3 regions of the Streptomyces sp. NPDC006487 genome follow, and region 3 is predicted to be linked to each of the others. Evidence: riboswitches for the same ligand, from Rfam matches in the RefSeq annotation. Region 3 holds a riboswitch; each other region holds the start of a gene.
What was found. Region 3 has a riboswitch for thiamine pyrophosphate ahead of ACFYM0_RS29910 (thiamine ABC transporter substrate binding subunit). Riboswitches for the same ligand answer to the same signal wherever they lie in the genome.

Region 1: another riboswitch for thiamine pyrophosphate. It lies ahead of thiC (phosphomethylpyrimidine synthase ThiC); the one in region 3 lies ahead of ACFYM0_RS29910 (thiamine ABC transporter substrate binding subunit).
Region 2: another riboswitch for thiamine pyrophosphate. It lies ahead of thiO (glycine oxidase ThiO); the one in region 3 lies ahead of ACFYM0_RS29910 (thiamine ABC transporter substrate binding subunit).

The regions. Positions count from the first base shown of each region.
Region 1 is NZ_JBIAHN010000008.1:285,984-290,338, reverse strand. Features, by position in the region: gene ACFYM0_RS16355 (glycosyltransferase) at 1-116, shown strand, start outside; gene thiC (phosphomethylpyrimidine synthase ThiC) at 183-1,970, opposite strand; TPP riboswitch at 1,965-2,109, opposite strand; gene ACFYM0_RS16345 (YibE/F family protein) at 2,182-3,588, shown strand; gene ACFYM0_RS16340 (SsgA family sporulation/cell division regulator) at 3,793-4,242, opposite strand; gene ACFYM0_RS16335 (IclR family transcriptional regulator) at 4,340-4,355, opposite strand, start outside.
Region 2 is NZ_JBIAHN010000047.1:170-4,524, forward strand. Features, by position in the region: gene ACFYM0_RS37840 (Rv2175c family DNA-binding protein) at 1-348, opposite strand, end outside; gene ACFYM0_RS37845 (NAD(P)/FAD-dependent oxidoreductase) at 463-1,707, opposite strand; TPP riboswitch at 1,889-2,001, shown strand; gene thiO (glycine oxidase ThiO) at 1,999-3,246, shown strand; gene thiS (sulfur carrier protein ThiS) at 3,243-3,443, shown strand; gene ACFYM0_RS37860 (thiazole synthase) at 3,448-4,251, shown strand.
Region 3 is NZ_JBIAHN010000018.1:139,289-156,308, reverse strand. Features, by position in the region: gene ACFYM0_RS29970 (glycerophosphodiester phosphodiesterase) at 1-348, shown strand, start outside; partial or broken gene ACFYM0_RS29965 (hypothetical protein) at 398-625, opposite strand; gene ACFYM0_RS29960 (spermidine/putrescine ABC transporter substrate-binding protein) at 755-1,933, opposite strand; gene ACFYM0_RS29955 (gamma-aminobutyraldehyde dehydrogenase) at 2,052-3,491, opposite strand; gene ACFYM0_RS29950 (Lrp/AsnC family transcriptional regulator) at 3,663-4,166, shown strand; gene ACFYM0_RS29945 (aspartate aminotransferase family protein) at 4,151-5,530, shown strand; gene ACFYM0_RS29940 (ABC transporter ATP-binding protein) at 5,725-6,525, shown strand; gene ACFYM0_RS29935 (hypothetical protein) at 6,507-7,580, shown strand; gene ACFYM0_RS29930 (LOG family protein) at 7,607-8,728, shown strand; gene ACFYM0_RS29925 (hypothetical protein) at 8,830-9,735, shown strand; gene ACFYM0_RS29920 (ABC transporter ATP-binding protein) at 9,941-10,969, opposite strand; gene ACFYM0_RS29915 (ABC transporter permease) at 10,969-12,585, opposite strand; gene ACFYM0_RS29910 (thiamine ABC transporter substrate binding subunit) at 12,645-13,745, opposite strand; TPP riboswitch at 13,830-13,938, opposite strand; gene rlmN (23S rRNA (adenine(2503)-C(2))-methyltransferase RlmN) at 13,998-15,110, opposite strand; gene ACFYM0_RS29900 (phosphatidate cytidylyltransferase) at 15,204-16,283, opposite strand; gene frr (ribosome recycling factor) at 16,283-16,840, opposite strand; gene pyrH (UMP kinase) at 16,893-17,020, opposite strand, start outside.

The DNA of each region.
Region 1 (4,355 bases), on a different contig from region 3:
TGCCCGAGTCCTATCGCCGCCAGACCGAAGCCAACCGCGGCTTCGCCGCGAGCCATGTTTCACGTGAAACATCGATCCCTGTTTCACGTGAAACATCGCAGCGCTCGCCCGCCTGACACGGCGGCCCGTGACTCCCCCCGGGTCACGGGTCGCCGAGCGGCGATGTACCGATCTGTCCGGCGTCAGTCGGCCAGGGGCAGGTACACGCGGTTGCCCGCGGCCGCGAACTCGGCGGACTTCTCCGCCATGCCCGCCTCGATCTCCTCGGCGCCCAGGTCGCCACCGTGCTGGCGGCGGATGTCCTGGGAGATCTTCATCGAGCAGAACTTCGGACCGCACATGGAGCAGAAGTGCGCGGTCTTGGCCGGCTCGGCCGGGAGGGTCTCGTCGTGGAACTCACGGGCCGTGTCCGGGTCGAGGGCCAGGTTGAACTGGTCCTCCCAGCGGAACTCGAACCGCGCGTCCGACAGGGCGTCGTCCCATTCCTGGGCACCCGGGTGACCCTTGGCCAGGTCCGCCGCGTGGGCCGCGATCTTGTACGTGATGACACCGGTCTTCACGTCGTCGCGGTTCGGCAGGCCCAGGTGCTCCTTGGGCGTGACGTAGCAGAGCATCGCGGTACCCCACCAGGCGATCATCGCGGCGCCGATGCCCGAGGTGATGTGGTCGTACGCGGGCGCGACATCGGTGGTCAGCGGGCCGAGCGTGTAGAACGGCGCCTCCTCGCAGATCTCCTGCTGAAGGTCGATGTTCTCCTTGATCTTGTGCATCGGGACGTGCCCGGGGCCCTCGATCATCGTCTGCACGTTGTACCGCTTGGCGATCGTGTTCAGCTCGCCCAGCGTCTTCAGCTCCGCGAACTGCGCCGCGTCGTTGGCGTCCGCGATGGAACCGGGGCGCAGGCCGTCACCCAGGGAGTACGTCACGTCGTACGCCGCGAGGATCTCGCAGAGCTCCTCGAAGTTCGTGTAGAGGAAGTTCTCCTTGTGGTGCGCCAGGCACCAGGCGGCCATGATCGAACCGCCGCGCGAGACGATGCCGGTCTTGCGGCGCGCGGTCAGCGGCACGTACGACAGCAGCACGCCGGCGTGGACCGTCATGTAGTCGACGCCCTGCTCGGCCTGCTCGATGACCGTGTCCTTGTAGATCTCCCAGGTCAGGTCCTCGGCTCGGCCATCGACCTTTTCCAGCGCCTGGTACAGCGGCACGGTGCCGATCGGCACGGGGGAGTTGCGCAGCACCCACTCGCGGGTGGTGTGGATGTTGCGGCCCGTCGAGAGGTCCATGACCGTGTCGGCGCCCCACTTGGTCGCCCAGGTCATCTTGTCCACCTCCTCTTCGATCGAGGAGGTGACGGCGGAGTTGCCGATGTTGGCGTTGACCTTCACCAGGAACCGCTTGCCGATGATCATCGGCTCGATCTCGGGGTGGTTCACGTTGACCGGCATGACCGCGCGACCTGCGGCGATCTCCTCGCGGACGACCTCGGGGGAGACGTTCTCACGGATCGCGACGTACTCCATCTCCGGGGTGATCTCGCCCCGGCGGGCGTACGCGAGCTGGGTGACCGCGGCGCCGCCACGGCCACGGCGGGGCTGGCGCGGACGACCCGGGAAGACCGCGTCGAGGTTCTTGAGGCCACCGCGCGGCGAGGTGTGCTTGATGCCGTCGTCCTCGGGGCGCACGGGGCGGCCCGCGTACTCCTCGGTGTCCCCGCGGCTGATGATCCAGTTCTCGCGCAGCGGCGGCAGGCCGCGGCGCACGTCGGTCTCGATCTGCGGGTCGGTGTACGGCCCGGACGTGTCGTAGAGCGTCACGTCCTTGCCGTTGGTGAGGTGGACCTGGCGGACCGGCACCCGGATGTCGGGGCGGGAGCCCGCCACGTATCCCTTGTGCCAGCCAGGCTGGCGCTCGGTCTGGCCATCGGCGTCCTGGCTGACGGCAGGCGTGCGTGCGTCCTGAATGGTCATGAGACCTAATCTCCCTACGCCGGCATTACCCGGTAACAGGTTCGGCGGTCGACGCAGCCTCCTCCCGTACGCATATTCGAATGCGAACGGTGATCAGCGCCCTCTCAGCCCGGTGCTCCGAGCTCCCGCGTTGTGCAAAGTAGCCCCCACGCTAGCGTCATGTGTGGCGTGCTGAACAGTGGGCCCCCTCATCTGTTGCGATGATCAGTCAGTGACGTCCTCGCCGCAGCCCCCCACCGAGCCCACGGATCCCGCTGGTCACGCCGGCCACTCAGGCCATGCGCACGCGGACCCCGGTCACTCGCCCGACCGGTCTCCCGGGCACTCCCACGGCCATTCGCACAGCCATGGCCCGGCGGCCCCCGTCTCGAAGCACCTGCGCAAGGTGATCGCGGCCGTTCTGATCCCCTTCGCCGCCGCGGTCGTGATCGGCATGGCGGTGCTCTGGCCCGGTGGGGCCCCGGCCCACGAGCGCACCGGGGTCGGGTTCGACCGGCAGACCCAGCAGGGCACGGTCGTCGCGCTCCAGCACGTCGACTGCAAATCCGTGAACGCCGCGCAGGTGCCGGCCACCGGCGACACCTCGACCCCCGAGGGGCGCGAGGCACTCGCCGCTCAGACCGGCGAGTGCAAGAAGGCCACCATCAGGGTCGGCAGCGGCCCCGACAAGGGCCGCGAGTTCGTCGAGATCGTCCAGCCGGGCGCACCACGACAGTTGACGGACGGCCAGGGCGTGGTGGTCGCGTACGCCCCGGACGCACCGCAGGATCTCCAGTACTCCGTGATCGACGTGAACCGCAAGCTGCCGATGGCCGTGCTCGCGGGCATCTTCGCCCTCGCGGTGGTCCTCGTCGGGCGGATGCGAGGGCTGTTCGCACTCATCGCACTCGCCGTCAGCTTCGCGGTGCTGACCTTCTTCATCCTCCCCGCGATCCTGCAGGGGTCGAATCCGCTGGTCGTCGCCGTGGTCGGGGCCAGCGCGATCATGCTGATCGCGCTCTACATGTGCCACGGACTGACGGCCCGCACCTCGGTCGCGGTCCTCGGCACCCTCGTCTCGCTGCTGCTGATCGGCCTGCTGGGCTCGCTGTTCATCGACTGGGCCGTCCTCAGTGGCAACACGGACGACAACACCGGGCTGATCCACGGGCTCTACCCGAACATCGACATGAGCGGTTTGCTGCTTGCGGGTGTCATCATCGGATCGCTCGGCGTGCTCGACGACGTGACCGTCACTCAGACCTCGGCGGTCTGGGAACTCCACCAGGCGGACCCGTCGATGGGCCCGCGCGGGCTCTACCGGGCGGGCATCCGCATCGGGCGCGACCACATCGCATCGGTGGTGAACACCCTGGTACTGGCCTACGCGGGTGCGGCGCTGCCCCTGCTCCTCCTGTTCTCGATCGCGAACAGCAGTATGGGTTCGGTGGCCAACAGCGAGCTGGTCGCGGAGGAGATCGTACGGACCCTCGTGGGCTCGATCGGACTGGTCGCCTCGGTACCCGTGACCACGGCGCTGGCCGCGCTGGTGGTGTCCGCGGACCGCGCGGAATCCCCGGCGGCCACAGCGGCCTCGGGGCCGCTCCGCGGCGGCCGGGGTCGGCGGCGCAAGCGCTGAAAGGCGGACCGGCGGGCGCGACCGGTCAGTTCGCGCGCACGGCCGGTCGTGAAGAACGGCAAGGTGGAGCGCTCAGCGCGTCGGCACGCTGAGCCCTGGTGCGTGAATCCGGTGATGCAAGTGATGCAAATGAATCAGGTCGTGCGGTGATGCGGTGATGCGTGCCGGGCCACCCTGGTCAGCAGGTGTCCGGCCGGGCTTCGGTCAGCCCGCGTTCTGCTCGTTCTGCTGCGACTCCGCGAGGATCTTGTCGAGCGCCTCGTCGAGGTTCTCCTCGAAGTCCCCGAGGTTGCGCTCCTGGCCGAGCGGGACGATCCGGTCGGTGCGGTCGAGGAATGCCACGAGTGGCGCCGCGCTCGCACGGAAGAGTGCCCGGTCTGCGCCTACTTGCAGCCGGATGTGGACATCGGACAGCTCCTCCGGATCGGTCGGGGCGATGTGGACATCGCCGTCACCGCACGGCTTGTTGATGCCGTCCAGAAGGAGCTCCCGGCCGAACGCCCAGGTGACGGGCGCATCTCCGGGAAGGTGGAAGGTCAGGCGGACTGCGTAGGGGTCACGAGCGTCGTACCGGAGTTCCACCGGGATCCGGAACGAGAGCTCCTCGGAAACGAGGAAACTCATCATGACCTCTGCCTGTACCGACTCGCGCATTGCCTACCCCGCTGTAGTGGAAGTGGCCAGGAATGATCCCCCAAGGCCCTCTTGACAAGAGTGGTGGAAGCGCTTGCAGATCACAAGGAGTGAGTTTTCAGATACTGATAGAG
Region 2 (4,355 bases), on a different contig from region 3:
AGCGCGGCGCTTCACCTCCGTGCCGCGATTCTCGCGCAGTGCCTGCACGGGGGTGCCGGGCAGGGTCTCGTCGGCGGTGAAGAGCCACTCCAGGATCTCCGCGTCGGTGAAGCGGTCGTCGCGGAGCACGGTCAGCAGCCCGACCAGGCCCTTGACGATCTTGTCTCCGTCGATGAAGGCCGCGGGGACCTGGAGGGAGCGGTTCTCGCCGCGGCGCACCGCGAGCAGCTGACCCTCCTTGACCAGCTGGCGAACCTTGGTCACTTCGATGTCGAGCATCTCCGCGATGTCGGGGAGGTACAGCCAGGCGGGAACAAGGGCATCGATCTTTGCGTCAATCTCGGTCACGGGCACAAGCCTGCCATCTCGGACTGCCTGCCGGTACCCGAGCGGCCCCGTCCGGGGTCCGGACGGGGGCGTCGGCGCGGGCCGGAACCCGTTCCCGGCCCGCGCCCCGCCGGGTCAGCGCACCGCCGACTTCAGCGCGACCGCCGGGTCGGCGACCTTCTCCGGGTCCACGAGGGCGCCCGACTCGATCAGGCGGCGCCCCTGGGCCAGGTCGCGCGGGCGGCCCACCGCGAGCACCGCGGCCAGCCGGCCCTCCCGCAGCCAGCACACCGACCAGGTGTCGGACTCCGGGTCCCCGCGCCACAGCGGTGCGTCCGCGCCGGCGTGGTGCCCGGCGTACTGCACGAAGCGGCCGAACTGCTCCGACCAGAAGTACGGGACCGGGTCGTAGACCTGCTCCCCCGAGCCCCCGGCCAGGATGTCCGCCGCCACCACCCGCGGGCCCTGCAGCGCGTTGTCCCAGTGGTGCACCAGCAGCCGGGATCCGTAACGCTCCGAGGGAAAGGAGGCGCAGTCCCCCACGGCGTACACCCCGGGCACCGAGGTGCGCAGCCACTCGTCGGCGGTGACCGCTCCGTCCGGGCCGAGCTCCACGCCGGACCCGGCCAGCCATCCGGTGGCGGGGCGGGCGCCGATGCCCACCACCACCGCCTCCGCCGGCAGCTCCCGCCCGTCGGCCAGCAGGACCCGGCCCGGTTCCACGGAGGCCACCCGCGCGCCCGTCAGCAGCTCGGCGCCCGCCTGGGCGTACCAGTGGCCCATCGGCTCGGCGACCTCCGGCGGCAGCGCGCCCGCCAGCACCCGGTCGGCCGCCTCGACCACCGTCACCGCGCAGCCCGCCTCGCGGGCGGCGGTGGCGAACTCCGCACCGATCCACCCGGCCCCGACCACCACCACCGCCGAGCCGTCCGCCAGTACGGGCCGCAGCCGGGCCGCGTCGTCCAGGGTGCGCAGCAGGTGCACCCCGGGGACGCCCTCCGCGCCGGGCAGGTTCAGCGGGAGGGCACCGGTGGCCAGCACGAGGAACTCGTACGGGACCGGTCCCGCCTCGGTGTCCACCTCCCGGTCGGCGGCCCGCAGTCCGGTGACCTCGACCCCCAGCCGGAGCTCGATGCCGAGCTCCCCGAAGTCGACGTCGAAGGCCGAGTCCTCGGCCTTGCCGAGGAGCACCGCCTTGGACAGCGGGGGCCGGTCGTAGGGCTGGTGGGGTTCGGCTCCCAGCAGGGTGACGGGGCCGGTCCAGCCCTGCTCCCTGAGGGCGACCGCCGTCTGGACCCCGGCCATCCCGGCGCCCACGACGACCACGCCGCGCCCCGTGCCTTCCGCCTGCTGCCTCTGCTGTTGCGTCTGCTCGCTCACGCGGCCCACCCTAATCAACTGACGGTTCGCCAGGAATAGCGTGCGGAGACCGGGGCGGAGACGCAGCGGAGACCGGGCGGAGGCGGGACGGAGGCCGGGCAGAGCCCAGGCGGGACCCAGGCGGAGGCCGGCACCGGGGAGGCAGCCTTACCCGCCGTCGGGCTCGGCGTTACTCTGGCACCGAACCTATCGCGGGAGTCCGGGCGCACCGGGCTGAGAGGGAGGCTGGCCGGCCTCCGACCGTACGAACCTGATCCGGGTCATGCCGGCGAAGGGAGGGGCTGGACGCCCATGCATTCATCCAGGAACGGCCGGAGTCCCGGCTACGACGTCCTCGTCATCGGGGGCGGCATCATCGGCCTGGTCACCGCCTGGCGGGCGGCCCGGCGCGGGCTGCGCACCGCACTGGCCGACCCGGCCCCCGGCGGCGGCGCCGCCCAGGTCGCGGCCGGCATGCTGGCCGCCGTCACCGAGCTGCACTACGGCGAGGAGACCCTGCTCGGGCTCAACCTCGCCTCCGCCGCCCGCTACCCCGAATTCGCCGCCGAGCTCGCCGAAGCCAGCGGCGGCATGGACATCGGCTACCGCGCCTGCGGCACCCTCGCCGTCGCCCTCGACGCCGACGACCGGCTGCACCTGCGCGAACTGCACGCGCTCCAGCGCCGCTGCGGCCTGGAGTCCGAGTGGCTGACCGGCCGCGAGTGCCGCCGCCTGGAACCGATGCTGGCTCCGGGCGTACGCGGCGGCCTGCGCGTGGACGGCGACCACCAGGTCGACCCGCGCCGCCTCGCGGCCGCCCTGCTGGCCGCCTGCGAACGGGCCGGGGTCACCTTGCACCGTGCCGGGGCGGCGCGACTGCTGACCGCCGCCGACCGGGCCTGCGGCGCGGTCCTCGACGATGACGGCGGTACGGAACTGCGCGCCGACCAGGTGGTGCTGGCGGCGGGCTCGCTCAGCGGCCGGCTGGACGGCGTACCGCCGGAGGCCGTGGCCCCCGTACGGCCGGTCAAGGGCCAGGTGCTGCGCCTCGCCGTGCCACCGTCCTACGCCCCGTTCCTGTCACGGACCGTACGGGCCGTGGTGCGCGGCAGCCACGTCTATCTCGTGCCCCGCGAGAACGGCGAACTCGTCCTCGGCGCCACCAGCGAGGAGCTCGGCTGGGACACCACCGTCACCGCGGGCGGGGTCTACGAACTCCTGCGCGACGCCCACGAGCTGGTGCCCGGGATCACCGAACTCCCCCTGGTGGAGACCCGGGCCGGACTGCGGCCCGGATCCCCGGACAACGCCCCCCTCCTCGGTCCGACGGAACTCCCGGGGCTGCACCTGGCCACCGGGCACTACCGCAACGGGGTCCTGCTGACCCCGCTGACCGGGGACGTGATGGCGGACCTGCTGACCACCGGCGAACTGCCGGAGATCGCCCGCCCCTTCACCCCGCGCCGTTTCGCCCTCACGTCGACCCACACGTCGCCCCACACGTCGCCCCACACGTCGCCCCACATGTCGACCCTCACGCGACAGGAGTCGTTCGCATGACCATTTCCGTCAACGGCGAGCCGCGCGAGATCGCGGACGGCACCATGCTCGCCACCGTGGTCGCCACCCTCACCGAGGCCACCAAGGGGGTCGCGGCCGCCCTCAACGAGACCGTGGTTCCGCGCGGCCAGTGGCCGTACACCTCCGTGACCGACGGCGACCGCGTCGAGGTCCTCACCGCGGTCCAGGGAGGCTGAACACATGGCGGACACCCCCGACGATGTATTCACCCTCGCCGGCCGGACCTTCTCCTCGCGCCTGATCATGGGCACCGGCGGGGCCCCGAGCCTGGACATCCTGGAACGGGCGCTGGTCGCGTCCGGCACGGAACTCACCACGGTCGCGATGCGGCGCCTCGACCCGACGGTCCAGGGCTCGGTCCTGTCCGTCCTGAACCGCCTCGGCATCGCGGTCCTCCCCAACACCGCGGGCTGCTTCACGGCGGGCGAGGCCGTACTGACGGCCCGGCTGGCCCGGGAGGCCCTCGGCACGGACTGGATCAAGCTGGAGGTCGTCGCGGACGAACGCACCCTCCTCCCGGACGGGGTCGAACTGCTCGACGCGGCGGAGGTCCTGGTCGACGAGGGCTTCACCGTCCTCCCCTACACGAACGACGACCCGGTCCTCGCCCGCAAACTCGAGGACGTGGGCTGCGCGGCGATCATGCCGCTCGGCTCCCCCATCGGCTCCGGCATGGGCATCCGCAACCCGCACAACTTCGAGCTGATCACCGAGCGGGCCGGGGTCCCGGTCATCCTGGACGCCGGAGCCGGAACGGCCTCGGACGTGGCCCTGGCCATGGAACTGGGCTGCGCGGCGGTCATGCTGGCCTCGGCGGTGACCCGGGCGCAGCTCCCCGTCCTGATGGCCGCGGCCATGCGCGACGCGGTCTCGGCGGGCCGCCTGGCCCACCGCGCGGGCCGCATCCCCCAACGCCGCTTCGCGGAAGCCTCCTCCCCGGTGGAAGGCCGCGCGGCCCTGGACCCGGAACGCCCGGCGTTCTGAGGAGGCGGTACGGGCTCCCGCGTGCGCGGGACCTGATGGCGTACGGGTTCCGGCGTGTGCGGGGTCCCTGCCCCCTCGCGCTCCACCCCGGGCCGGTGGCTGCC
Region 3 (17,020 bases):
GTCCGCGAGTGCGGCGCCCGTGACCGTACGTACTACTGCGCGGGTCCGGCCACCATGCTGGCGGTGCGCGCCGCCGATCCGGGCGCCGAGATCGCGCTGACGTGGACCACCCTGGCTCCCCCGCGCCGGGTGCTGATCGACGCCGTGGCGCCGACCTGGCTCAACTACCGCTTCGGGCTGGTCGGCCCGGAGCTGGTGGAGGCTCTGCACCGGGACGGCCTGCTGGTGTCGGCCTGGACCCCGGACACGAAGCGCGCGATGCGCGCGCTGGTCGGGGCCGGGGTGGACTCGATCACGACGAACCGGGTGGACGCGCTGAAAGCCGTACGGGCCGCGCTCGGCCGGTGATACGCGCCCGGGGCAAGGCGCCCTCGCCGTGGTCCCGGTCGCCTTCGCCCGGTGCGGGCATGGCCTCCAGCCGCTTGATCATGCGCCGCAGGATCAGCAGCGGGATCACTCCGAAGACGCCGAACGACATGTCGATCACCGACCACCAGATCGGAATGCCCCGGACGGGCCCGCAGATCAGGGCCGGCGGAACGATGCCGGCGCAGGCGATCATGCCCGCCTCGACGATCCAGACGTTGCGGACGGGGTCGCGGTGGACCCCGTAGAAGAACACCGCCGCCAGGCACGGATCCGCCGCTGAAGGGCGCTTCTCTCGCTCATGGAAGGAAGCCTACCCAGATTTCTGAACATGTTCAGTTCTGTGGCCGGACCGAGATCGTTCCCCCCTGCTCCCGGCTCCCGCCCCTCACAGACCGACGATGGCGTTCCACCGCTTGGCGAAGGACGAGCGCTCCACCGCGGAGATGTCACGGGCGACGACGAGCCGCTTGCGCATGTCCTCGTCCGGGAAGATCAGCGGGTTCTCGGCCAGTTCGGCGGTCTCCTGGTCGTCGGAGGCGGCCAGGACCTCGCGGGCGGCCGGGACCGGGCAGACGTAGTTGACGTAGGCGGCCAGCAGCGCGGCCACCTCCGGGTCGTAGTAGAAGTCGACCAGGGCTTCCGCATTGGCCTTGTGGCGGGCGAGGTTGGGGACGAGCAGGCTTTCCGCCCAGAGCTCTCCGCCCTCCTCGGGAACCACGAACTCGATGTCGGGGTTGTCCGCCTGGAGCTGGATCACGTCTCCGGAGTAGGCCTGGCACGCCAGTACGTCGCCCTTGCCGAGATCGGAGGTGTAGTCGTTGCCGGTGAAGCGGCGGATGTGCTTCTTCTTCACCATGCTCTCCACCTGGTCGCACACCCGGTGGAAGTCGGATTCGGTCCACTTGGTCACGTCGACGCCGTTGCCCTGCATCAGCAGGGAGAAGGATTCGTCGAGGCCCGAGAAGAGCGTGACCTTGCCGGCCAGGTCCGGGTGCCACAGGTCCTTGACGGACTTGATCTCCCGGCCGAGCGCCTTGCGGTTGTAGGCGATGCCGGTGATCCCCGACTGCCAGGGGACGGTGTGCAGCCGGCCCTCGTCGAAGGCCGGGGAGCGCAGCTGCGGGTCCAGGTGCTTGGCCACGTTGGCCTGCGCCGAGCGGTCCATCTTCTGGGCCCACCCCAGGCGGACGAAGCGGGCGGCCATCCAGTCGCTGACCACGACCAGGTCGTGTCCGGTCTGCTGGCGGTTCATCAGCGACGGGCTGATCTTGCCGAAGAACTCGTCGTTGTCGTTGATCTCCTCGGTGTACCGGACCTCGATGCCGGTCTTCTCCGTGAAGGCGTCCAGCGTCGGACGCCGGCTCTCGTCCTCTTCGTCGGTGTCGATGTAGAGCGGCCAGTTGGAGAAGGAGACGCTCCGGTCGCTCCCGGAACGGTCCTGCCCCTCCCGTCGGCCCTCGGGAACGTACGCGGCGGGGACACCACAGCCGGGAAGGGCGGCCAGCAGCCCCGCGGCACCGAGGCCGCGCAGCGCCGCGCGGCGGGAGAAGGCGAGTTCAGGCATGGGGAGAGCCTGGTGGAACGCCAAAGGGCGGGCAATAGACATGTTGTCTACTACCCGCCCCTTCAAGGCTGTGACCTGGTCGATGCGGCGGCCGACGGGCCGCCCGCCCGGCCTTCGGTCAGCCGTCGAGCGAGGTCATGACGTGCTTGATGCGCGTGTAGTCCTCGAAGCCGTAGGCGGAGAGGTCCTTGCCGTAGCCGGACTTCTTGTACCCGCCGTGGGGCATCTCGGCGACGAGCGGGATGTGGGTGTTGATCCACACGCAGCCGAAGTCGAGGTTCTTGGACATCCGCATCGCGCGGCCGTGGTCCTTGGTCCACACGGACGAGGCGAGGGCGAACTCGACGTCGTTCGCGTACGTCAGGGCCTGGTCCTCGTCCGTGAAGGACTGGACCGTGATGACGGGGCCGAAGACCTCGTTCTGGATGATCTCGTCGTCCTGCTTGAGGCCGGAGACCACGGTCGGGGCGTAGAAGTAGCCCTTCTCTCCGACCTGGTGGCCGCCCGCCTCGACCTTGGCGTGGGCGGGGAGGCGCTCGATGAAGCCCGCGACCTGCTTCAGCTGGTTCGGGTTGTTCAGCGGGCCGTAGAGCACGTCCTCGTCGTCCGGCTGTCCGGTCTTGGTGTCGGCCGCGTTCTTGGCCAGCGCCGCGACGAACTCGTCGTGGATCGACTCGTGGACCAGTACGCGGCAGGCCGCGGTGCAGTCCTGGCCGGCGTTGAAGAAGCCCGCGACGGCGATGTCCTCGGCGGCCTTGGCGATGTCGGCGTCCTCGAAGACCACCACGGGGGCCTTGCCGCCGAGCTCCAGGTGGACGCGCTTGACGTCCTTGGAGGCGCTCTCGGCGACCTGCATGCCCGCGCGCACCGAGCCGGTGATGGAGGCCATCGCCGGGGTGGAGTGCTCGACCATGGCCCGGCCGGTCTCGCGGTCGCCGCAGACGACGTTGAAGACGCCCTTGGGCAGGATCGAACCGATGATCTCGGCCATCAGGATGGTGGAGGCCGGGGTGGTGTCCGAGGGCTTGAGGACCACGGTGTTGCCCGCGGCGATGGCCGGGGCGAACTTCCAGACGGCCATCATCATCGGGTAGTTCCACGGCGCGACCTGGGCGCAGACGCCGACCGGCTCGCGGCGGACGATGGAGGTCATGCCCTCCATGTACTCGCCGGCCGAGCGGCCCTCCAGCAGGCGCGCGGCGCCCGCGAAGAAGCGGATCTGGTCCACCATCGGCGGCAGCTCCTCGCTGGCCGTGAGGCCGAGCGGCTTGCCGGTGTTCTCCGATTCGGTGGCGACCAGCTCGTCCGCGCGGGCCTCGAAGGCGTCCGCGATCTTCAGCAGGGCCTTCTGGCGCTCGGAGGGGGTCGCGTCGCGCCAGGCCGGGAAGGCGGCCGCGGCCGCGGCCATGGCGGCGTCCACGTCCGCCTGGCCGGAGAGGGGAGCGGTCGCGTACGCCTCGCCCGTGGCGGGGTTGACCACCTCGGTGGTCCGCCCGTCGGCGGCGTCCTTGAACTCCCCGCCGATGTAGTTGCGCAGACGACGCAGTTCGGTGGTCACTACAGCCACACTCCTGTGATCACATGTCCAATGGTTGAGACAGCTACCCAGCCTAGCCTCTCAGACGCCGTTTTCGACAGGCCCACACATCACGAACTACGGAATCAGTGAGATCCGACTCCCGAAACAACGAATTACATCGTTCTCGCCTTGCGGAACAGACGACTCCTCGTGCACAGTGAGGGCGTGGTCAGTCGAAGCGCAGATTCCAGGAACAGACAACCGTCCCCTTCGGTCGATGCTGTGTCCCTGGCGATCATCGAGCAACTGCAAGAGGACGGTCGCCGTCCTTACGCAGCGATCGGCAAGGCCGTCGGCCTGTCCGAAGCGGCGGTGCGCCAGCGAGTACAGAAGCTTCTCGACCAGGGCGTCATGCAGATCGTCGCCGTCACGGACCCGCTCACCGTGGGGCTGCGACGCCAGGCGATGGTCGGCATCAACGTCGAGGGAGACCTCGACCCCGTGGCCGACGCACTGACCGCCATGGCCGAGTGCGAGTACGTGGTGATGACCGCGGGCTCGTTCGACCTGATGGTCGAGATCGTCTGCGAGGACGACGACCACTTGCTCGAAACGATCAACAAGAAGATCCGCGCGCTCCCCGGCGTGCGATCAACCGAAAGCTTCGTTTACCTGAAGCTGAAGAAGCAGACCTACATGTGGGGAACGCGATAGCCGTGAGCCAGGACCTCTCCAAGACCGCCTACGACCACCTGTGGATGCACTTCACCCGCATGTCGTCGTACGAGAACTCGCCCGTACCCACCATCGTGCGCGGCGAGGGCACCTACATCTTCGACGACAAGGGCAAGCGCTACCTCGACGGCCTCGCCGGCCTGTTCGTGGTCAACGCCGGTCACGGCCGCAAGGAACTGGCCGAGGTCGCCTACAAGCAGGCGCAGGAACTCGCGTTCTTCCCCATCTGGTCGTACGCGCACCCCAAGGCCGTCGAGCTCGCCGAGCGCCTCGCGCACTACGCCCCGGGCGACCTGAACAAGGTCTTCTTCACCACCGGTGGCGGCGAGGCCGTCGAGACCGCCTGGAAGCTCGCCAAGCAGTACTTCAAGCTTCAGGGCAAGCACACCAAGTACAAGGTCATCTCGCGTGCGGTCGCCTACCACGGCACCCCGCAGGGCGCCCTGTCCATCACCGGTCTGCCGGCCCTCAAGGCCCCCTTCGAGCCGCTGGTCCCCGGCGCGCACAAGGTGGTCAACACCAACATCTACCGCGCCCCGATCTACGGCGACGACCCCGAGGCCTACGGCCGCTGGTGCGCCGACCAGATCGAGCAGGAGATCCTGTTCGAGGGCGCCGACACCGTCGCCGCCGTCTTCCTGGAGCCGGTGCAGAACGCCGGTGGCTGCTTCCCGCCGCCGCCCGGCTACTTCCAGCGCGTCCGCGAGATCTGCGACGAGTACGACGTCCTGCTCGTCTCCGACGAGACGATCTGCGCGTTCGGCCGTCTGGGCACGATGTTCGCCTGTGACAAGTTCGACTACATCCCGGACATGATCACCTGTGCGAAGGGCATGACCTCGGGCTACTCCCCGATCGGTGCCTGCATCATCTCGGACCGCCTCGCCGAGCCGTTCTACAAGGGTGACAACACCTTCCTGCACGGCTACACCTTCGGCGGACACCCCGTGTCCTCCGCGGTGGCGCTCGCCAACCTCGACATCTTCGACAAGGAAGGCCTCAACCAGCACGTGCTGGACAACGAGGACGCCTTCCGGTCGACGCTGGAGAAGCTGCACGACCTGCCGATCGTCGGCGACGTCCGCGGCAACGGCTACTTCTACGGCATCGAGCTCGTCAAGGACAAGGTCACCAAGGAGTCCTTCACGGACGAGGAGACGGAGCGCGTGCTCTACGGCTTCCTCTCCAAGGCGCTCTTCGAGAACGGCCTGTACTGCCGCGCCGACGACCGTGGCGACCCGGTCATCCAGCTGGCCCCGCCGCTGACCGCCGACCAGGGCACCTTCGACGAGATCGAGGGCATCCTGCGCCGCGTGCTCACCGAGGCCTGGACCAAGCTCTAACCAGCCCGCGTCCTCCGACCGTCCCGCAGGCGGCAAACTGCCGGACCACACGGCCCGGATCCCCCGTTCGAGTGAGAACGAGGGGGTCCGGGCCGTGTGCTGTCACCATCCAAGACGTTCATCTCTTTACATCTCATTGCGGCGCCAGTGACCAAGCGGGCTCCGCTTCGTTCCCCCGGACGGAGGTGTACGCCATGGTGGCTCCACGGGACAACGCTCCGCCGGACAACGCTCCGCCGGACAAAGCCCCGCCCCAGGACGATCTGCTCTGGGCACGGTCCCTTCACTACTCGCACAGCGGCTCGCCGGGACTCATCGGGGTCTCGATCGGTGTCCGCGCGGGAGAGATCCTCGCCGTCACCGGCCCCCGGGGCAGTGGCAAGACCACGCTGCTGCACTGCCTGTCCGGCCTGCTGCGGCCCGAGCAGGGCGAGGTCTGGTTCAACAGCGTCCCGGTGCACACCATGGGCGCCCTGGCCCGCGAGCGGCTGCGCCGCGACCGCTTCGGCTGGATCGGCCCCGAGCCGCGGCTGCTGCCCGAGCTCCGGGTCTGGGAGAACGCCGCCCTGCCGCTGCTGATCGCGGGCGTTCCCCACCGCACGGCCAAGCGGACCGCCTGCGAATGGCTCGACCGCCTCGACATCGGCGCCTTCGCCCGCAAGCACCCCGGTGCCCTCACCCGGGCCGAGTCCCAGCGCGTCGCCCTCGCCCGCGCCCTCGCGAACCTGCCCGCCGTGATCTTCGCCGACGAGCCCACGGCCCCGCTGCACCGCGCCGAGCGCTCCCTGCTGCTGCGCACCCTCACCACGGCCGCCCGCTCCCACGGCATCACCGTGCTGCTGGCCACCCACGAGGAGGAGACCGCGGCCGTCGCCGACCGGCACTTCTCCCTGCTCGACGGCCGCCCCGCCGCCGCGGCGGCCGCCGCCGGGCTCTCCCCCACCTCCTTCCCCCAGCCCCCGGAGGACCAGGCCGCGTGCTCGCTCTCCGCCTAGCCCGCGGCTCCCGGCCGCTGGTCCAGTTGCGCCGACTGCTCGTCGCCGCCGCCTCGGCCGGCAGCGGCTTCCTGCTGCTGTACGTGCTGGCACAGGCGACGGCCCGGCCCGCCGGATCGTTCCCTCAGCTGCTGTGGGCCCTGGTCCCCCTCGCCGTCACCGTCCAGTTCGCCGTCGCGGTGGCCCGTACCGACCCAGCGACCCGCCCCCTGGAAGGGCTGGACGCCGCCGGGCTGGGACCCGTACGGCTCACCCTGGTCGCGACCATCTCCACCGCCGTGGCCTGCGCCCTCGGCAGCGCCGTGGCCCTCGCCGTCTTCCTCCATCTGCGCGGGGACGTGACCGGACTGCCCTTCGACGGCGCCGGGGCGCGGCTGCTCCACGGCGACCAGCCCCTGCCCGTGGCGGCCGCCCTCACCCTGCTGGCCCTGCTCCCGCTGGCCGCCTCGATCGCCACCGCCCACGCCCTGCGCCCGCACCCCCGGCCCGCGCCGCAGACCGCACTGCCCTGGGGCATCGCCCTCACCGCCTGCGGACTCGCCGCGCTGGCCTACTCCCGCCCGGGCGGAGCCGGTCTGCCGACGGGCTGGGCACTGACCGCGCTCGGACTCGCCCTCGCCGGTCCGGGACTGGCCTACGCCTGCGGAGCGCTCGTCCAGGCCGTCCGCCCGGGCGCGCTCCGGCTGCTGGCCGGGCGGGCCCTCCAGGAGGAGGCCCCCCGTCTGGGCGCACCCCTCGGCGTCCTGTGCGCCGTCGGGGCGGGCGCCCTCAGCGCCGTGGCCCTGCGCGATCACGGCGGGCTCCAGGTCCCGCTCGGCCCGCTGACCGCGCCCGCCGCCGCCCTGGTGGCGCTGTGCGCGGCCGCCACCCTGCTCACCTCCGCGGTCGAGGTCCGCCAGGCCCGTGCCGCCACCCGCGAGACCCTGACCGGGCTCGGCGCCCCGGGCAAGGTCCTGCGTACGGCCGCGACCGTACGGGTCACCGCGCTGGCGGCGGTGTGCCTGCCGCTCAGCTGGGGTGTGTCACAGCTGACGTCGCTGGCATTGACCCGCTGAGGCGGGCAGCCCTTAGGGTGGGCCGAATGGTCAACCCACACACCGAGACCGAAACCGCGACCGAAATCGAGATCGAGACCCTCGCCGAATTCGACCGGGTCGTGGCACGCGGCTCGCTCAGCGGGTACCGGATCCAGTCGGTCAACCTGCTGGAGCGGACCTTCGCCCTGCTGTCCGCCGACACCTCGGCCGCCGTGTTCCTGGGCTGCGCGATGGAACCGGACGCCTCGGTCAAGGTGCGCGCGGACGGCGCCCTGGTCTTCCCGCCCATCCCCGACCTCCCGTTCAACCCCTACCGGGGCCTGCTCTACACGGCCGAGGAGCTCTTCACCGGGCTGTCCGCGGGCTACGAGGCCACCCCGGACGCCGAGGCCTACGCCTGGTTCCAGGAGACCAAGGCGGACGGCGACGTCTACTCCTCGATGCTGCGCTCCATCCACGACGACGCCATCTCCGACGCCCTCGACGAACACCTCGAAGGCGCCCGCGTGGTCGGGGTGATGGGCGGCCACGCCATGGCCCGCGGCAGCGACGCGTACCGCGGCGCGGCCGAACTCGGCCGGACCCTGACCCGCTCCGGGCTGACCGTGGCCACCGGTGGAGGCCCGGGCGCGATGGAGGCGGCCAACCTCGGCGCGTACCTCGCTCCGGCCCCCGACGAGGCCCTGCCCGAAGCCCTGCGGATGCTGGCCAAGGCCCCCTCCTTCACCCCGTCCGTCTCCGACTGGGCGCGCGCGGCCTTCGCCGTGCGGGAACGCTGGCCGGCGGTCACGGGAGGCGACTCGGTGGGCATCCCGACCTGGTTCTACGGACACGAGCCGCCGAACCCCTTCGCCGGGCACATCGCGAAGTACTTCGCCAACGCCACCCGGGAGGACGGGCTGCTCGCCCGCGCCAACGCAGGTGTGGTGTTCCTTCCGGGCGCGGCGGGGACGGTCCAGGAGATATTCGACAACGCGACGCCCAACCACTACGAGTCCCGGGGCGAACCGACCCCCATGATCCTCGTCGACCGCGCCCACTGGACCGAACGGCTGCCTGCCTGGCCGCTGCTCCAGGCGCTGGCCCGCGGCCGCGCCATGGAGTCCCGGATCGCGCTGGTCGACTCGGTGACCGAGGTCCCGGCGGCCCTCGCCGCCATGGGCTGACCCGGACGACCTGACCCGGGCAGGCAACTTCTCTCCCCTTTTCCACGTCTGGAAGAGGTACGCACTACGTAAAACCTGCCAGACGTGAACGGAGCCCTCGGGTGCTCATAGGCTTGCTGACCGCTATCGCGGCGTCCATCTGCTACGGCACGGGATCCGTCCTGCAAGCCGTGGGCTCACGGCGGGCGGCCCGGATGTCGCCCGCCGCCGCCGGGGTCACCCAGCACGGCGGCCCGAACCTCACCTCCACGGCGAAGGCCGCGATGACCTGGGAGTTCATCGTCGGCACGATCCTGGACTTCGTGGGGTTCGGCCTGGGCGCCCTGGCCGCCCGCCTCCTGCCGCTCTTCCTCTCTCAAACGGTCATCAGCGCCAACCTGGTGATCACGGCCGTGCTGAGCGTGAAGATGCTCGGCATCCGGCTGACCCGCAAGGAATGGACCTCCATCGGGGTCGTCTGCGCGGCGCTGGTCCTGCTGGCGACGGCCGCGGGCCACGAGGGCGGCCACTACGCGCCGGCCGCCACGCACTGGTGGCTGCTGGCGGTGACCGTGCTGATCATCGTGGGCGGCACGGTGGCGGTACGTTTCCTCGGCGCCCGTGCCGCGATCCTGGCGGGCCTGCTGTCGGGTCTGGCGTTCGGCGCGCTGGGCGTCGGGGTCCGCATCCTGAACGGCGTGGAGCCGTTCTCGTTCCCCTCCCTCCTCTCCGACCCGGCCCTGTACGCCATCGTCCTGGCGGGGGTCGGCGGCATGTACCTGCACACCGTGGCGCTCCAGATCGGCTCGGTGAACGGCGCCACCGCCGCCCTGGTGGTCGGTGAAACCGTGCTCCCCGGTGCGATCGGCGTCCTCTGGCTCGGCGACGCCTCCCGCCCCGGCATGGCCTGGCTGGCGGTCCTCGGCTTCGTCCTCGCGGTAACCGGCGCGGTGGCAGTCGCCTGGTACGGCAACCACGAGGGCGCGGACGGCGACGTCCCCACCCCGGAACCGGCCCCGGTCGGCTGATGCCTCTTCAGCCGACCGACTCTCGGTGACCGGGGCCCGGGGCGGAGCCCCAGCCGGTCCGGCGACAGCCCGGCACCCCCTCCAGCCCGTCCGGCGCTTGAGGACCGGGTCCGTGCAGGGCCCGGGGAACGGTGGAAGGGCGGGTAGGGGACTTCGCCCCGCGCAGCGGCTAAGGCCGCAGCGGGGACTCCCCCGCGCAGCGGCCCTACTCCCCCGGTAGCACGACCACTTCGGCCGGGGCGAAGCCCACCTCGACCCGGTCCCCGACCGCCGGCGCCCCCGCAAGATCGCACTCCGCCTCGAGCACCGGCCCCACCTCGGGCCGGAGCAACAGCGCGACATGCGTCCCCCGGAAGGTCCGCGACACCACCTCGCAGCCCAGCCCGCCCGCCTCGGGCACAAGCACAACCCCCGCCGGCCGGATCAGCACCCGGCAGTCCCCCTCCACGGCCCCCGCCGGAGCGGCGACCTTCCCCCACGGAGTGGAGACGACCCCACCCGACACCACCGCCGGCACCACGTTCTCGAACCCCAGGAACCGCGCCACGAACTCCGACGCCGGCCGCTGCCACACCTCCAGCGGGGTCCCCGCCTGCGCGATCCGCCCGTCCCGCATGACGACCACCCGGTCGGCCAGCGCGAACGCCTCGCCCTGGTCGTGCGTGACGGCCAGCACGGTCGTGCCCAGCCGTGAGAACAGCCCCTGCAGCTCCACCACGAGCCGCTCCCGCAGCCCGCGGTCCAGCTGCCCGAGCGGCTCGTCCAGCATCAGCAGCCGCGGCGAAGGCGCCAGCGCCCGCGCCAGCGCGACCCGCTGCTGCTCCCCGCCGGACAGCGAGGCCACCGCCCGGCCCTGCGCCCCGGGGAGCCCGACCAGTTCCAGGAGCTCGGCGACGCGGGCCTCGGAGGACTCCTTCGAAGCACCCCGCATCCGCAGCCCGAAGGCGACGTTCCCGCCCACGTCCCGGTGCGGGAACAGCTGGTGGTCCTGGAACATCAGGCCCACCCCGCGCCGGTGTACGGGCACTGCGGCCTGGTCGGCGCCGCCCAGGAGCACCCTCCCGCCGGCGACGGGCTGGAGCCCGGCCACCACCCGGAGCAGGGTGGACTTGCCGCTCCCGCTCGGCCCCAGCACGCACACGATCTCGTGCTCGGCCACCGCCAGGTCCACGGCGTCCACGACCGCGCGCTCACCGAAGCGGACCGACACCCCTTCCAGTTGAAGCAGGGTCATCAGAACTCTCCGGAGGTCTTGTCGGGTCGCAGCCGCTCCAGCAGGAGCAGGGACACCGCGCACGTCAGCATCAGGATCGTGCTCAGGGCCATGGCCTGCCCGTAGTTCATCTCCCCGGCCCGCCCCAGCAGCCGCGCCACGGCGACCGGCAGCGTCGGATGGTCGGGCCGCGCGATGAAGACGGTCGCCCCGAACTCCCCGAGGGACACGGCGAAGGCGAAGCCCGCCGCGATCAGCAGGGCCCGCCGCACCATCGGCAGGTCCACCTCCCGCCAGGCCCGCAGCGGCGAGGCGCCCAGCACGGCGGCGGCCTCCCGCAGCCGTCCGTCCACCGCGCGCAGCACCGGCAGCATGGTCCGTACGACGAAGGGAACGCCCACCAGTGCCTGCGCCAGCGGCACCAGGATCCACGAGGTCCGCAGGTCCAGCGGCGGCTCGTCGAGGGTGATGAGGAAGCCGAAGCCGACGGTCACGGCGGACACCCCCAGCGGGAGCATCAGCAGCGCGTCGAAGCCCCGTACGAAACGGCCCGCGCGCCGGGTCAGCGCCGCGGCCGCGAGCCCGCCGACGACGAGCGCGATGGCGGTGGCGGCGAGCGCGTACTGCAGGGAGTTCCAGATGGCCTCGAGCGGCGGCACCAGAAACGTTCCGCCGCCGGCGCCCACTTCCTGAAGGGCCCGGTAGAAGCCGAAGCCGTAGCCGCCGGGCGCGTCCAGCGAGCGCTCGACCAGCACGGCCAGCGGAGCCACGATCAGCAGCGCCACCGTCAGCAGCACCCCGCCGAGCAGGGTGCGCTGGGCCCAGCCGCGCGGCCGGTGCGTGGTCCGCCCCGGGTCGACGAGCCGCAGCGCGGTCTCCCGCTTGCGCACGGTCCAGGCGTGCACGCCGAGGATCGCCCCGATGGCCGCGAACTGCACCATCGTCAGTACGGCGGCCGTCGGCAGGTCCAGGAGCTGCGCGGTCTGCCGGTAGACCTCCACCTCCAGGGTGGAGTAAGCAGGCCCGCCCAGGATCTGCACGACGCCGAAGGAGGAGAAGGTGAACAGGAACACCATCAGCGAGGCGGCGGCCACCGCCGGCACCAGCGCGGGCAGCGTCACGCGCCGCCAGGCCGCGAACCGCCCGGCGCCCAGCACCCGGGCGGCCTCCTCCTGACGCGGATCGAGCTGCGCCCACAGTCCGCCGACGGTGCGGATGACGACGGCGTAGTTGAAGAAGACGTGCGCGAGCAGGATCGCCCATACGGTCGTGTCGAGGCGGATCCCCCACACCTCGTCCAGCAGGCCGTTCCGCCCGACGAGCGCCAGGAACGCGGTGCCGACCACGACGGTCGGCAGCACGAACGGCACCGTCACGAGCGCCCGCAGCAGTTGCTTGCCGGGGAACTCGAAGCGCGCGAAGACGTACGCGCCGGGGAGTGCGATCAGGAGCGTGAGCGCGGTGGACGCGAGCGCCTGCCAGGTGGTGAACCAGAGCACGTCGCCGATGTCGGGCCGGGCCAGGACCTCGCCGATCCGGCCGAACTGCCAGCCGGCGTCGGTCTTGAGCCCGCGCCCGACGATCGCGGCGACGGGGTAGGCGAAGAACAGACCGAAGAAGACGAGCGGCACGGCCATCAGACCGAGCCTGACGGCCGTGGCCCGCCCGCTCTCCTTCGGAACCTTGCTCACCGGTCCTACTTCACGACGAGCGCGGTCCACGCCTTGACCCACTGGTCACGGTTCTTGGCGATGGCCTCCGGGGCGACCACCTCGGGCTTCTCGATGACGACGCCGTGCTTGGTGAACAGCTCGGGCAGCGTCGCGTCCTTGGTCACCGGGTTCACGAACATCTGGAGCGGCATGTCCTCCTGGAACTTCTTGGAGATCAGGAAGTCCAGGAGCGCCTTGCCGCCCTCCTCGTTCTTCGCGCCCTTGAGCAGACCCGCGAACTCGGTCTGGCGGAAGCAGGTTCCCGTCGAGACGCCCGTGGGGGCCTCGGCCGGCTGCGGCTCGCCGTAGAGCACCTCGACCGGCGGGCTGGAGGCGTAGGAGACGACCAGCGGCCGGTCGCCCTTGGCCTTCTTGCCGCCCGCCGAGCCGGAGAAGCGCTCGTTGTAGGCCTGCTCCCAGCCGTCGACGACCTCGACGCCGTTGGCCTTGAGCTTGCTCCAGTAGTCCTTCCAGCCCTCGTCGCCGTACTTGCCGACGGAGGCGAGGAGGAAGCCGAGGCCGGGCGAGGAGGTCGCGGCGTTCTCGGTGACCAGCAGGTTCTTGTACTCCGGCTTGATCAGGTCGTCCAGCGTCTGCGGCGGGGCGAGCTTCTTGTCGGCGAAGTAGGCCTTGTCGTAGTTGACGCAGATGTCGCCGGAGTCGACCGGGGTGACCCGGTGCTCCTTGTCGAGCACGAACTCGGGCTTCACGCCGGCCAGCCCCTTGGCCTCGTACGGCGTGAAGATGCCGTTGTCGAGGGCCCGGGAGAGGAGCGTGTTGTCCACGCCGAAGAAGACGTCGCCGCGCGGGGAGCCCTTGGTGAGGATCTCCTGGTTCAGGGCCGCGCCCGCGTCACCCGACTTCAGGACCTTGACGGTGTAGCCGCTCTGCTGCTCGAACTCCTTGAGGACCGTGTCGGTCACGTTGAAGGAGTCGTGCGAGACGAGGGTGACCGTCTTGGACTTCGGGGCGTCGCTCGCCCCGGCGGACTTGTCCTTGGCGTCGCCGCCGCCGCAGGCACTGAGCGTCGTGACGCCGAGCGCGGCCACGAGCGCGATGCCCGCCATCTTCTTGGTGGTGCTCATTGGTGCATTCCTCCTGGGATGTCCAGGAGAAGACGCGGCCCTGCCCGGCGCTCTGTGGAGCGGACGCCGGGCAGGGCGCAACAGCTTGAGTGGTGACCGAACTTCCTACCCCGAATGACCGGGGCGAGGTTCAGAGGGTCTGCGGTGACGGTTACCGCACTCTCAGCGCTGTGGCGCTCCCCTGTCGGAATATGAAATTGGTTTCGGCCACAGGGTACCCCGCGGCCGATTGCACACCTCAACTGGCCGAAATCAGCGCTCCGAGGCGGCGAGCTGGCCGCACGCGCCGTCGATCTCCTGGCCGCGGGTGTCGCGTACGGTCACCGGCACCCCGTGGCGGGCGATGGCCTCGACGAAGGCCTTCTCGTCCTCGGGCCGCGAGGCGGTCCACTTCGAGCCCGGGGTCGGGTTCAGCGGAATCAGGTTGACGTGCACGCGCTTGCCCTTGAGGAGCCTGCCGAGCAGGTCGCCGCGCCAGGCCTGGTCGTTGATGTCGCGGATCAGGGCGTACTCGATGGAGATCCGGCGGCCGGACTTCTCCGCGTACTCCCAGGCCGCGCCGAGCACCTCACGCACGTTCCAGCGGGTGTTCACGGGGACCAGGGTGTCGCGCAGCTCGTCGTCCGGGGCGTGCAGGGAGACGGCGAGACGGCACTTGAAGCCCTCGTCGGCGAAGCGGTGCATCGCCGGGACCAGGCCCACCGTGGAGACGGTGATCCCGCGCTGGGACAGGCCCAGGCCGTCGGGCTCCGGGTCGGTCAGGCGGCGGATGGCGCCCACCACGCGGTTGTAGTTGGCGAGCGGCTCGCCCATGCCCATGAAGACGATGTTCGACAGCCGGGCCGGCCCGCCGGGGACCTCGCCGTCGCGCAGGGCGCGCATGCCGTCGACGATCTGGTGCACGATCTCGGCCGTCGACAGGTTGCGGTCGAGACCGGCCTGTCCGGTGGCGCAGAACGGGCAGTTCATGCCGCAGCCGGCCTGCGAGGAGATGCACATGGTGACCCGGTCCGGGTAGCGCATCAGCACGGACTCGACGAGCGTGCCGTCGTGCAGCTTCCACAGGGTCTTGCGGGTGGTGTCGTCGTCGCACGAGATGTGCCGCAGGACGTTCATCAGGTCCGGCAGCAGCTCCTGCTGGAGCTTCTCGCGGGACGCGGCGGGGATGTCGGTCCACTCGGCCGGGTCGTGCGCGTACCGGGCGAAGTAGTGCTGGGAGAGCTGCTTGGCCCGGAACGGCTTCTCACCGATCGCGGCGACGGCCTCCCGGCGCTCCTCGGGCGTGAGGTCGGCGAGGTGCCGGGGCGGCTTCTTCGCTCCACGAGGGGCGACGAAAGTGAGCTCTCCCGGGACAGGGCGGGCCATGGCAGGTACTCCTTGTAAGACGAAAGGCGCGCCGCAGAAGCAGCGCGCCTTCCAAGAGTAACCGCCCTGCCTGCACGGGCGCCTTTCCGCAGGTCAGCCCGTGCCGACGAAGGCCGCCAGCAGCAGCCAGACCACCGGGGCCGTGGGAAGCAGGGAGTCCAGCCGGTCCATGATGCCGCCGTGACCCGGCAGCAGCGTGCCCATGTCCTTGATCCCGAGATCCCGCTTGATCATGGATTCCCCGAGGTCACCGAGGGTGGCGCTGACCGCCACGGCGAAGCCGAGCACCAGGCCCTGCCACCAGACGCCCCCGTCGATCAGGAACTCCATGCACAGCGCGCCGGCCCCCATCGCGAAGGCCACCGCTCCGAAGAGCCCCTCACGGGTCTTTCCGGGGCTGATGCGCGGGGCGAGCTTGGTCTTCCCGAAGCGCCAGCCGACCGCGTAGGCCCCGGTGTCGCTGACCACGGTCAGGACCAGGAAGGTGACGACCCGCTGCGGCCCGTCGTCGGCGGTGAGCAGCATCGCGACGAACGTGGCCAGGAAGGGCACGTAGAACGCCGCGAAGACTCCGGCGGTGACGTCCTTGAGGTAGTCCTCGGGCGGCTCTGTCATCCGCCAGACCAGGACCGCGAGGGCGGTCAGCGCCATCGCCACCCAGGCGCCCTCGGCCCCGCGGACGTACCCGGCGATGACCATCGCCGCACCGCCGATCGCGAGCGGGACCAGCGGGGCCTTGATGCCCTTCTTCTCCTGGAGACGGGAGGTGAGCTCCCACAGGCCGACGACGACCGCCACGACGACGACGCCGACGAAGACCGCCTTGACGATGAACAGCGAGGCGAAGATCACCGCGCCGAGGCCCACTCCGACCCCTATGGCGGCACGCAGGTCCCGCCCGGCACGCTTCTTCTGAGGCGGGGGCGAGGCGTCCTGCGGTGCCGGCGAAGGCGGGGTCGGCGGGGGGCTGGGCATGGGCTCCTGCGGCGGCGTATCGGCGCGGAAGAGGGGGCCGCCGTCAGCGGCGGCCCCCCGATCGCGTGCTTCCCGGTCGTCGAAGTCACGGCCGGCGGCATCGGGCACGATGGGCATGGGCCGAGTGTGCGGGCCCACCAGCGCATCGTAGGCGGGACCCGCCGGAACCGGCTCCGGCTGCCAGGAAGTGTCGTTCATCAGACTTCGAGGAGCTCGGCTTCCTTGTGCTTCAGGAGCTCGTCCACCTGCGCGACGTACTTCGCGGTGGTGTCGTCGAGCTCCTTCTCGGCGCGGCGCACCTCGTCCTCGCCGGCTTCCTTGTCCTTGACGAGCTTGTCGAGGGCGTCCTTCGCCTTGCGGCGGATGGCGCGGATCGACACCTTGGAGTCCTCGGCCTTGGTGCGCGCGACCTTGATGTACTCCTTGCGGCGGTCCTGCGTCAGCTCGGGGAAGGTCACCCGGATGATGCTGCCGTCGTTGCTGGGGTTGACGCCCAGGTCGGAGTCGCGGATGGCCGTCTCGATGTTGCGCAGGGCGCTCTTGTCGAACGGGGTCACGATCGCCATGCGCGGCTCGGGGACCGAGAAGGAGGCGAGCTGGTTGATGGGCGTGATGGCGCCGTAGTACTCCGCCACGATCTTGTTGAACATCGCCGGGTGCGCACGACCGGTGCGAATCGCGGCGAAGTCTTCCTTGGCGACGACGACGGCCTTTTCCATCTTCTCCTCGGCCTCGAGGAGGATCTCTTCGGTCACCACGTGCTCCTGCATGTCAGAAATGGATGGTTCAGGCGGACGGAGGGCCTGCTCAGGCCCGGGTGCCCTGGTCGCTCACGAGCGTGCCGATCTTCTCACCCTTGACGGCCCGCGCGATATTGCCCTCGGCGAGCAGCTCGAAGACGAGGATCGGCAGCTTGTTGTCGCGGCACAGAGTGA